Regions from separate parts of the Variovorax sp. V35 genome, predicted to be linked through region 2. Evidence: riboswitches for the same ligand, from Rfam matches in the RefSeq annotation. Region 2 holds a riboswitch; the other holds the start of a gene.
What was found. A riboswitch is a leader RNA that binds a small molecule or an ion and turns the genes downstream of it on or off. The one in region 2 is predicted to bind cobalamin.

Region 1 (5,745 bases), 910 kb from region 2:
CCGCCGAGGATGAATTCGTGCTCAGTGAGGGGCATCGGGGGGCGCCTGTGCGGCGTGGCTGTCGAGTTCGAGGGGCATGGCGCCGAAGAGCCGCGCGGTCGCTTCCGGGCTGGACGCGAACCACGCATGGAAGTAGCTCGCGCGCACGGGGCCGTGCACGTACAGCGCCTCGCCGCCGCGCGTGCCGACGGTGCGCGCGGCGGGCGCGAGCGGCGTCTCGCAGCGCGAGTAGTGGAAGGTGTGGCCGCGCAAGGCATGCGCACCCAGGTCGAGCTGCTGCGGGCCGAGACCGGCCAGCCGCTTCTGCATGACCGCCCGCCCCGGCAGCACGCCCCAGAGGCGGTGCACGTCGGTCGGCTCGGCGTCGTCGCGCGTGGCGAGTTCGTCGAACAGCGCCATCATGCCGCCACACTCGGCCCAGATCGGTTTGCCGGCCGTGACGTGGTTGGCGAGCGAGAGCCGCAGCCGGTCGCTGGCCGACAGCACGGCCGCATGCAGCTCGGGGTAGCCGCCGGGCAGCCAGGCGGCATCGCAAGGCGGCAGCGGTTCGTCGGCCAGCGGCGAGAAGAACGCGAGCCGCGCGCCGAGGGCTTCGAGCACCTCGAGGTTGGCCGGGTAGATGAACGAGAACGCCGTGTCGCGCGCGATGGCGATGGTGCGTCCGGCCAGCAGCGGCGCGACGGGCGCCGTCGGCGCGGGCTCGAAGCGCACCTGCGGCAGCTGCCCGGGCGTGCGCTGCCCCAGCGGCGTGGCGGCGAGCACGTCGGCCGCAGCGTCGAGCCGCACCATCGCATCGCCGAGTTCGGCGGCACCGACCAGCCCCAGGTGGCGTTCGGGCAGCGCGAAATCGGCGCTGCGCGGCAAGGCGCCGAGCCAGTCGCCGGGTTCGCGCAATGCGTCCTTCAGCATGTCGGCATGGCGCTCGCCGGCCACGCGGTTGGCCAGCACGCCGGCCCAGGGCAGGCCCGGGCGGAAGTTCTGCAGGCCGTAGGCCAGCGCGCCGAAGGTGCCGGTCATGGCCTGGGCGTCGATCACGGCCAGCACGGGCAGGCCCAGGCGCTCGGCCAGCTCGGCCGCGCTGGGCGTGCCGTCGAACAGGCCCATCACGCCTTCGACGATCACCAGGTCGGCCTCGCACGCGGCGGCATGCAGGCGCGCGCGGCAGTCGGCCTCGCCGGTCATCCACAGGTCGAGCGAGTGCACCGGCGCGCCGGTGGCCAGCGCGAGCCAGTGCGGATCGAGGAAGTCGGGCCCGCACTTGAAGGCCCGCACGCGGCGGCCCTGGCGCACGTGCAGCCGCGCGAGCGCCGCCGCGACCGTGGTCTTGCCCTGCCCCGAGGCCGGCGCGGCCACGAGCACCGCGGCGCAGGTGACGGCTGCACCGGGCGAGGAGCGGCGGGTGTTTACTGCGGAGTCCACTTGAGTCCGACGTACGCGGTGCGGCCCCCGGTGGCGTAGAGCCGTGCGAACTGGTAGTCCTTGTCGCCCACATTGTCCACGCGCGCCACCAGGTTCAGGTCGCGCATGATCTGCTTGCTGGCCGACAGGTTCAGCAGCGTGTAGCCGCCGAGCTTGACGGTGTTGGCGGCGTCGTCGTAGCGCTTGCCCGAGCTTTGGAGCTCGGCGCCCAGCGTCCAGCCGGCGATGCGCCAGTCGGCGCCCAGCGTGCCGTGAGCCCGGGCGCGGCGTGCCAGCAGGTGGTCGGTGGCGAGGTCGCGCGGGTCCTGGTAGTCGAGCGAGGCGCGCAGCGTGACGTCGCCGATGCGGTGGCCGCCCGTGAGCGTCACGCCTTGGTAGCGCGCACGCGCCGTGCTGGCGTAGCAGCCGAACGACGACTGGCAGCCCTTGGCGCTGCCGTCGAACACGATCAGGTTCTGCACGCGGTTGCGGTACAGCACGATGCCGGCCTGCGTGGCGCCGGCCGTGTACTGCAGGCCCAGCTCGACGTTGCGGCTCGATTCGGGTTGCAGGCTCGCCAGGCCGTACTCGCTGAAGCGCTGGTACAGCGTGGGCGCGCGGAACGCGGTGCCGGCCGACACGGTGGCGCGCAGGCTCGGCGTGATCGCGTAGCCGTAGGCGGCGCTGCCGGTGGTCTTGCCGCCGAACTCGCTGTCGTCGTCATGGCGCACGTGCAGCTGCAGCGAATGCGGGCCCTTCACGTAGCCGTAGCCCAGTGCGGCGGCGTTCTGCGAGCGGTCGCGCGAGAACAGCTTGGCCGAGGTGGTGGGCGCGTTCTCGAGCGCGTCTTCGCGGCGCTCGAGCGTGGCGGTCACCAGGTGCGCGCCGAAACGGAACTCGTTCTGGAACAGGTAGCCGCGCAGGCGGGTTTCGGTGCGATAGAACGAGGGCTGGGTCTTGTAGACGGTCTGCGAATCGGTCACCTGCAGGCGGGTGCTGTAGATGTCGTTCCACTTGGCCGACCAGGTCAGACCGGCGGTGCGCAGCTCGTTGGTCGACACGTCGTCGCGGAAGGTGATCGGCGGCTTGGTGCGAAAACTCACCGACGGGTCGTAGGCCGCCTCGGTGTTGCTGGTGAGCAAGGTGGCGTCGATGCGCTGGTCGGGCGTGATCTGGAAACCCAGCTTCAGGTTGCCCGAGGTGCTGCGGTAGCCGTCGCGGTCGGGGTTGGTGAAGCCGTCTTTCGAGGGCGTGCGCTTGGCGATCGGCTGGATGTTGAAGCCCTTGCTTTCCTCGTGCGCCACGCCGAACGAGTAGTCGAGCAGGCCCGACTTGCCGCTCACGCCGCCTTCGATCCGGCGCAGGCCGTGGCTGCCGAAGCCGATGCCGGCGTAGGGCGACACGCCCTCCTCGCCGCGCTTCGTGAAGAGCTGGATCACGCCGCCCACGGCGTCCGAGCCGTACACCGCGGCGGCCGGGCCGCGCAGCACTTCGATGCGGTCGATCTGCGCGAGCGGAATGCCTTCCCAGCCGGCGCCGCCGGTCGATTGCGAATCGATGCGCACGCCATCGAGGTAGACCGCAGTGAAGCGCGATTCGGCGCCGCGGATGAACACGCTGGTGGCGTTGCCCACGCCGCCGCTGCGCGAGATCTCCATGCCCGGCAGGCGCGCCAGCACGTCGGCCACGCCGGTCGCGCCGCTGCGCTCGATGGTCTTGCGGTCGACGATGGAGACATCGCCCACCAGGTCCGACAGCGCCTGCGGCGTGCGGTTGGCGGTGACGACGGTCTCGTCGAGCGTGGCAGGTGCTGCTGATGCAGCTGCGGCTTGCGCCTGCGCGGCCAGCGGCAGCAGGGCCAGGCCGCCGAAGGCCGAGGCCAGGGCGAGCGTCAGCGGCAGGCACGCGGGACGGTTGCGGCGCACGCTGGCGCGGCCGCTGGAGAGGGAAACACAGGAAATCATGGGGTGAACCGAACGAACTTCTATGCCCTGGCCGGCTTCCCCGCCGGCGCCATGGGCGTCATGGCTGCCGATGCGGCAGCCGCCTTGTTGGCCGGTATCCGGGCTGGCAGATCGACCCTTTGCCGCCTTCCCAGGCACCTGTTTCAGGGCGCCCAGTGGCTGGATGGAAAGGGGTGACGCGTTGCGGCGTCGTCTGCTTGACCGTTGCGGGGGCAGCGCAGGCGGCTTCGGCCCCGGGGGGCGTCCACTCCTGCTTCCCGTTGAACTGCGCCGTGCGAACCACGCCGCGAGCACCAACGGGCAGGATTTTAGGCCCACGGGGCGCACACGCCACACCGGGTTTGATCACGAGCGGCGCAGGCCCCAGAATCTCGGCCACGTCCGGTGCGCGCCCCGCGTGGTGCGCCGGATGTTCCGAATTCCCGGGAAACTACAATCGCCAACCATGCCCGCCTCCAGCCCCATCGACCAGATCGCCGAGCGTGTGGAACGCCTGCTCGTGCGTCACGAAGAGGTGCAGCGCACCAACGCGCTGCTGCAGGAACAGGTCGATGCGCTCACGCGTGAACGCGACGGCCTGAAGTCGCGGCTCGCCGCGGCCCGCACCCGCCTCGATGCCCTGCTCGAACGGCTGCCGGCCGACCCCCCTTCCGAAGATTCCCATCACGCATGAAGCAGATTGAAGTACAGATCATGGGCCAGAGCTATTTGCTCGGCTGTCCCGACGGCGGCGAAGCGCAACTGCGCGAGGCCGTCGACCGCGTGGACGCGGCCATGTGCAAGATCCGCGACGCGGGCAAGGTGAAGGCACGCGACCGCATCGCCGTGCTCGCCTCGCTGAACCTGGCTTTCGATCTCGCGGCCCAGCAGGCCGCTGCTGCCGCGGCACCGGCCCCTGTCGCTGCCAGCAGCACGGAAGAAAGCTCCGCCGACACCGACCCGAAGGCCGCCCAGCTTATTCAGAGACTCGATCAGGCCCTGGCGGGCGATGGACATTTGCTCTGAGGGCACGCGGCCCGGCACATCCGGGGCGTAAAATCCGTTTTGTCTGCAGACGTGTCGGGCTTAATATTTCCTTGTTCCAATGCTCTCCGGAGCCGGGCTTGGTACATCGCTTGACGGGCGTGATCATCTCGCGTCAGATGAACCCGAAGTCCTGCTGCCCTCGCCCACCTGAACCCTGGTTCAGGATGCGGGTCCGGCACACCATCTGCAGACACCTTTTCCCGCCACGGCCCCCTGCTTCACCGCACGGGGCCGTTGCTTTTTCAGCCGCTCGTTCTTTCCCCATCCTCCCGTGAACCTCGCTGCCCTGCTCGACCCGCTCCTGATCGCCGAACTCGCCGCGCTCGGCCTGGGCACCGGTTTCCTCGCCGGCCTCCTGGGCATCGGCGGCGGCATGCTGATGGTGCCGTTCATCACGATCATCATGGGCCAGCGCGGCGTACCGGCCGACCTGGCGGTGAAGATGGCGATCGCGACCTCGATGGCGACGATCATCTTCACGTCGGTGTCCAGCGTGCGCGCGCACCACAAGCGCGGCGCGGTGCGCTGGGACATCGTGCAGCGCCTGGCCCCCGGCATCGTGATCGGCAGCCTGGCGGGCAGCCTGGGCGTGTTCGCGCTGCTCAAGGGCACGGCGCTGGCCATCTTCTTCGCGCTGTTCGTGGGCTTCTCGGCCACGCAGATGTTCCTCGACAAGAAGCCCAAGCCCACGCGCCAGATGCCCGGCACCGGCGGCCAGCTCGCGGCGGGCGGCACCATCGGCTTCATCTCGGGCCTGGTGGGCGCGGGCGGCGGCTTCATCAGCGTGCCGTTCATGACCTGGTGCAACGTGGCGATCCACAACGCGGTGGCGACCAGCGCGGCGCTGGGCTTTCCGATCGCGGTGGCCAACGTGCTGGGCTACGTGCTCAGCGGCCAGTCGGTGCAGGGCCTGCCGGCCGGCGCCTTCGGCTACATCTGGCTGCCCGCGCTCGTGGTGATCGCGGCCTGCAGCGTGTTCACCGCCCCGCTGGGCGCCAGGGCCGCGCACAGCCTGCCGGTGAAGAAGCTCAAGCGCGTCTTCGCGAGCATCCTGTACCTGCTGGCCGCCTACATGCTCTGGAAGGGCCTGCGGGGCTGAGGCATATCAAACACCCCGTGGCTTTCCTGTGCCATCCTATGCGGCACTTGTTCACAGTCGTAGAAGGAAAGCCATGAAAATCCTCATTGCAGTCGACGGCAGCGCCTACACGCAAAAGGCCCTCAACTATCTGCTCGCCAACCGCGCCATGTTCGTGGACGGCCATGAGCTGGTGGTGGTCAATGTCTGCACCGGCATCTCCGGCCACGTGGCACGCCACCTGAGCAAGGAAATCGTCACCGAGTACTACGCCGAGGA
Region 2 (5,745 bases):
CGCCTGTTCGAAGCGCACCGGGGCGAGCCCCGCGAGCCGCTCTTCGTCCGTGAGGTTCGGGTACCCCACGTACATCATGACCACGCCCGAGACGAACCACATGACGAACAGCAGGCAGCCGCCGATGCCCAGCCATCGGTGCGTCCAGTACAGCGCCCGCCGCAGCGGGGGCCATGCGCATTGCCATGCGGTGCTCATGATCCCGTGCTCAGAAGGTCACGAACGCCGACAGCTCGAACGAGCGCGGCCGGCCCAGCAGCCACTGGTTGCCTCCGTTCGAGAACGAGACCGGGTACTTGCGGTCGGCCAGATTGAAGGCGCGCAGCGCGAGCTTGAGCGACGGGTTCGCCTGCCAGCTCACGCCCGCGTCGGCCACGGTGTACGAACCGATCTGCCGCGTGTTGGCCGCATCGACCTGCCGCGCGCCGACGTGGCGCACGCCCAGCTCGGCCTCCCACTGCGGCAGGAAGCGCCAGTGCAGCCACAGGTTGGCCGCCACCTCGGGCACGCCGGCCGGCGTGTTGCCCGCGCGCGAGACCAGCGACTTGCCGACCGCCTCGTTGAAGTCGTCATAGCGCGCGCGCAGCCGCGCGGCGTTGGCTTCGAGGCGCAGCGTGGAGGTCAGCGCCAGGTCGAGCGTGGCTTCGATGCCTTCGGACGACTGCTTGCCGATCTGCTGCACGACGGTCGGATCGTTCGCGTCGCGCGACAGCAGCTTGGTCTTCTCGATGCGGTAGGCGGCCACGCTCCAGGCGCCGCGGCCCTCGGCCAGCTGGCGCTTGTAGCCGACCTCGACCTGCTTGCCGACGCTGAGCTCGAACGGCACCTGCGTGGCCGAGGTGCTGATGAGCCCGGTGAGCGGATCGGCCGCGCGCGCCACCTGCGCATAGAACGACTGCGCGGCGTCGGGCGCGTAGACCACGCCGAGGCGGCCGGTGGCGTACTCGAAGGTCTTGTCCAGGCGCGGGGCGCGGTTCTGCGGGTCGGTGCGCACGATCTTCGCGCGGTCCCAGCGCAGGCTGCCGACCACCGACCAGTGTTCGTTGAAGGCCAGCTTGTCTTCGGCGAAGAAGGCGTAGGTGCGGGTCTTGGTCTTGTAGCGCGGCAGGTAGGGCGTGGGCGAGACGTAGTAGCCGGGGTTGAAGACGAAGGCATCGACCACCGAGCGCCCACCGTAGGGCGTGTCGCTCGAATTCAGGAAGTCGATGCGATTCACATCGAAGCCCACCAGCACCTGGTTCTTCAGGCCGAACAGCGCGTGCTTGAAGGTGGCGTCGGTGCGATTGCCGATCTGCTCCTGGTCATGGCCGATCTCCAGGTAGTCGCCACGCGTCACGCGGTTCGTGGTGGCGCTGTAGGTGTAGGTTTCGCTGTCGCGCCAGTGGCGCTTGCTGTCCAGGCGATAGAGCTGGTTGCGCACGGTGACGGCGTCGTTGGGCGTCCACTGCGCATCGAGGCGGGTCCAGCGGTCGCGGTACTTGACCTCGGCGTCGTCGAGGTTGTAGTTCTGTTCGCGGTTCAGGCTGCTCAGGCGGCCGTTGATGAGCGGCACGCCGAAATAGCGCTGCGGCGTCTGGCGGCCCTCGTCGTGCGAGAGCGTGAACTGCAGCCGCGGCGACACGTCCAGCCGCACCGCGCCGCCCACAGCCAGGCTCTCGGCCTCGCCGCGCCGCATGAAGCCGTCGGTTTTCCGGTGGCTGATGTCGAAGCGGTACGAGAGCATGTCGTTGATCGCCCCGCCGCTGCCGAAGGCGACCTGGCGCGTGGCGTCGGAGCCCACGGTCACGAGTGCTTCGTTGCGAATCGGGCCGCGCGTGGGCTTCTTGGGCACCACGTTGATCGCGCCGCCGATGGCGCCTTCGCCGAACATCACCGAGGCGGCGCCGCGCAGCACCTCGATGCGGTCGGTCGACCAGGTGTCGAACGGGAAGGTGACGGTGCCTGCGCCCACGTACAGGCGCGTGCCGTCGTACAGCTGCATCACCGAGCCATGGCCGTTGAAGCCGCGCGCCGACAGCGACGAGCCGCCGTTGCCCGGCGCGGGCGAGCCCGTGATGCCGGTGGCGCGGCTCGCGGCCTCGACCACCGACACGTCGCCGCGCGCGCGGATCGTGTCGCCGGTGAGCACCTCGATGCTGGCGGGCGTTTCGAGCGGCGTGAGGCCCAGGCGGCTGCCGGTCTGCGTGGGCTCGTCCAGGGCCAGCGGCGTGTGGCGGCTGGCTTCGATCTGCACGGGGGCCAGGCTGGGGCGGCCTGCGGTGTCACCCGACTGGGCGAAGGCTGGCCCGCAAGCGAGGCCGAGCCCCAGCGAAAGACCTGAAAGACCCGAAAGGCGCGCCCGTTGCAGGGGCGGGCCCGAGCGATCGCGCGGCGGCGATGCAATGCGATTCATCCGACTTCTCCTCCGGCCTGCGTCCCCGCAGGCTCCTGACCGATCGCGGACGCCGAGGGAGAAGAGACGAGGGGCGGTGCCGTTTCGCGCGAGGGAAAAGCGGCAGGCCCGGACACGCACTCCCGCAGCATCCGAAGGCGGTTGCGAAGGCCGGTATCCGGGCTCGCGGAGTGCGTCGGGATGCAATGCATGCACCTCGGCGCCGAAGCCCTCGCCTTCCCACGCCGAAGCGCAGTGGCTGCCCGGGCGAAGAATCGCCGGGGCCTGAGGGTGTCGATGTCCGCTGACCGTTGCGGGGGCAGCGCAGGAATGGAAGGGTCGTTCGAAAAAACGACGCCTCGCACCTGCTTCCCGTTTAACCCCGCCGCCAATCCTGTGACTGGTCGTGCAGGGCACCTTCGAACCGTGGGGTGTTGGACGACACCGGTGTGAACCAATGTTTCCAACCGCCGGGATTATAGGGAGCGCCCTGCGGCGGCGCCCTTGCGGGCCCCGTCAGACGGGCTTGCCGTCGGGCCCGAACAGCCGCCGCAGCACCGCCACGCCGGCCACCAGTGCATTCGAATACGTGGCGTAGGGCTCGTGGGCTGCTTCGAGCGGCACGTACACATGGGTGGAGTCGCCGGGCGAGCCGTCCACGGCCTCCATCAGCACCCAGTAGAACTCCCCTTCTTCCAGTTCGTGGACGGTGAGTGCGATGTCTCTCGGCGAAGGCATGACGATCAGAGAAATGAAACAGGGAATGAACTCGCCTTTGAACGGGCAAGGGGCCGGCGCGGTTGTCAGTACTAGGGCTTCTCCTACAGTGCATGGACGCCGCGCGGCCTAATGTTAGGGGTGGGGAGTTGCATCAGAACAAGGAGTCAGCATGAAACATTTCACGCTTGAACCCAACATGCGCGCCGCCTTCGGTGGCGCGTTCTACCCGACCGGTTACTCCCTGGTGATGTTTCCGAGCGTCGAAGACGCCAGCCGCATCGGCCACGGGCTGATCGCGAAAGGCATCGTGAGCGGCGACGAGGTCTACCTGATACCGGCCGAAACCGTCCTGGCGGAAATCGCGCCGACCGTGCATGCCTCGCACAGTCCCCTGCCCTCCGCCGGCACCGACGGCGACACGGTGCGCGCCTTCATCCAGCTCGCCCACGAAGGCCACACGGGCCTGCTGATCCGCACCAAGGACGGCGCCATCGCCGAGCGCGTGATGGAACTGGTGCGTACCGTGCCCTACTCGATCGCCGAGCGTTATCGCACGCTGGTGATCGAGGATCTTTGAGCGCTGGCCGAAGCGTCGGTCAAGGCGTCGGTGTCAGCCCGGCGCTGTGCTTCCATACCTCGGCAGCCGAGGTGGGAGGTGCCTGCGCCCAGCAAGGCGGGCAGCAGCAGATTCACCACCGGCACGAGCGCCAGCAGCAGGATCAGAACGCCGAACGCCACCATCGCACCGCGCTGGCGACGCACGACCTGCATGCGCTCCTCGCCGTTCGCAATGCCGGCGAGCGCGGGCGCCAGCAGGAAGCGCACGTTGAGGTAGGCGAGCAGCAGGAACAGCAGCACGCCGTTGATCACCGGCACCAGCAGGCACAGCAGCATCCCCAGGCTCGCGCCCAGCCAGGGCCCCAGCCATCCGCGCACGCCGACCAGCAAGCCCGAGGACTCGGGCCGTGACTGCAGCAGCGCCGGGTAGCGCGCCTGCACGCGCTCGCGCACCGGGCCCAACACCACCCAGCGCAACGCCAGCCGGATGGTGGCGACGATGACGCCGACGTACATCACCACCAGCACCACGACCGTGAGCAGCGCCGCATAGAGCAGCAACATCGCCAGCGCAGGGGCGATGCCCGCCATGCCCGCGATGCTCCCCCCACTGCCTCCCGTGCCGGGCAGCAGGCCGAGCACCGCCCCGCCCATCACGATGAAGACCGACACCACCCCGGCCGCCGTTCCGATCGGCTGGAAGTGGCGGTAGAGCACCCAGCTCCACACCGTGAAGACCAGCAGGCACAGGCCCGCGGAACGCAGCGCGATGCCGGGGCGCAGGCTGGAGCGGAAGGCCAGCGCGAGGCAGACCAGGGACTCGCGCACCCCGCCGAGCAACGAATGCCATCGGGCTTTCAGTGACATGGGATCAAAAAAAGGAGAAATCGATGAAATATGCGGGCGCATACCTTGGCCGAGGAACGGGCTCCTCGGCCGACGCGACCTGCAACAGGAGGAATCGACCGGCCCTCAGGCCGGCACTGCCATCGCGGCGGCGCGCTGCACCACATCGCGGGCCATGGCCTGGGCGAGTTCCTGTTCGCCCAGGAACACCTTCGCGTCGGTTTCGGCGGCCAGCAGGCGGGCTTCCTGCTCGTTGTGGCTGCGCACCACGGTCTGGATGGTGGGGTTCAGCGTGCGCGCGGTTTCGATCATCTGGCGCACGTTCATGGCGTCGGGCGTGGCCACCACGAGCACGCGGGCGCGCGCCACGTGCGCCTGGATCAGCACCGCCGGGTCGGCCGCGTCGCCCCACACGGCGGGGATGCCGGCCTCGCGCAGCTTCTCGACCAGCTCGCGGTTCTGTTCGGCCACCACGTAGGGGATGTCGTTCGTCTCGAGTTCGGCGGCGATGCGCCGGCCCACCCGTCCGTAGCCGACCAGCACCACCTGCCGCGACAGGTACTTGGCTTCGGTGGTCATGGGCAGCTCGGCCAGCGGGTCGCTGCGCGCGTCCAGCTCGCGTGCGAACTTCGAATGCGCGCGCAGCCATTTCTGCAGCGGCGCGATGAGGCTGAACCACAGCGGGTTGGTGGCGATGGAGATCAGCGCGCCCGCCAGCACCAGGCTCTGGCCTTCCACCGGCAGCAGGCCGAGCGACACGCCCAGCCCGGCCAGGATGAACGAGAACTCGCCGATCTGCGCCAGGCTCGCGCTCACGGTGAGCGCCGTGGCCAGCGGGTAGCGGAACACCAGCACCAGCGCACAGGCCGCGAGCGACTTGCCCAGCACGATCACCAGCACCACGGCCAGCACCTGCAGCGGGCGCTCCAGCAGCACCGACGGGTCGAACAGCATGCCGACCGACACGAAGAACAGCACGGCGAACGCATCGCGCAGCGGCAGCGACTCCTGCGCCGCGCGGTGGCTGAACTGCGACTCGCGCATCACCATGCCGGCGAAGAAGGCGCCCAGCGCGAACGACACGCCGAACAGCGCCGCCGAGGCGAAGGCGATGCTCACGGCCGCCGCCACCACGCACAGCGTGAACAGCTCGCGCGAGCCGGTGCGCGTGACCTGCCAGAGGATCCACGGGAACACGCGCCGCCCCACCACCAGCATCAGCACCACGAAGCCGCCGACCTGCAGCAGCG

Region 1: it holds a riboswitch for cobalamin, as region 2 does, so the genes downstream of both, ACAM42_RS16430 (TonB-dependent receptor) here and ACAM42_RS20765 (TonB-dependent receptor) in region 2, are expected to answer to the same signal.

The regions. Positions count from the first base shown of each region.
Region 1 is NZ_AP028666.1:3,552,070-3,557,814, reverse strand. Features, by position in the region: gene ACAM42_RS16440 (bifunctional adenosylcobinamide kinase/adenosylcobinamide-phosphate guanylyltransferase) at 1-35, opposite strand, end outside; gene ACAM42_RS16435 (cobyrinate a,c-diamide synthase) at 22-1,419, opposite strand; gene ACAM42_RS16430 (TonB-dependent receptor) at 1,404-3,362, opposite strand; cobalamin riboswitch at 3,434-3,675, opposite strand; gene ACAM42_RS16425 (DUF904 domain-containing protein) at 3,808-4,035, shown strand; gene ACAM42_RS16420 (cell division protein ZapA) at 4,032-4,367, shown strand; gene ACAM42_RS16415 (sulfite exporter TauE/SafE family protein) at 4,660-5,487, shown strand; gene ACAM42_RS16410 (universal stress protein) at 5,561-5,745, shown strand, end outside.
Region 2 is NZ_AP028666.1:4,466,559-4,472,303, forward strand. Features, by position in the region: gene ACAM42_RS20760 (PepSY domain-containing protein) at 1-198, opposite strand, end outside; gene ACAM42_RS20765 (TonB-dependent receptor) at 209-2,392, opposite strand; cobalamin riboswitch at 2,523-2,807, opposite strand; gene ACAM42_RS20770 (hypothetical protein) at 2,888-3,109, opposite strand; gene ACAM42_RS20775 (hypothetical protein) at 3,261-3,668, shown strand; gene ACAM42_RS20780 (EI24 domain-containing protein) at 3,638-4,516, opposite strand; gene ybaL (YbaL family putative K(+) efflux transporter) at 4,622-5,745, opposite strand, start outside.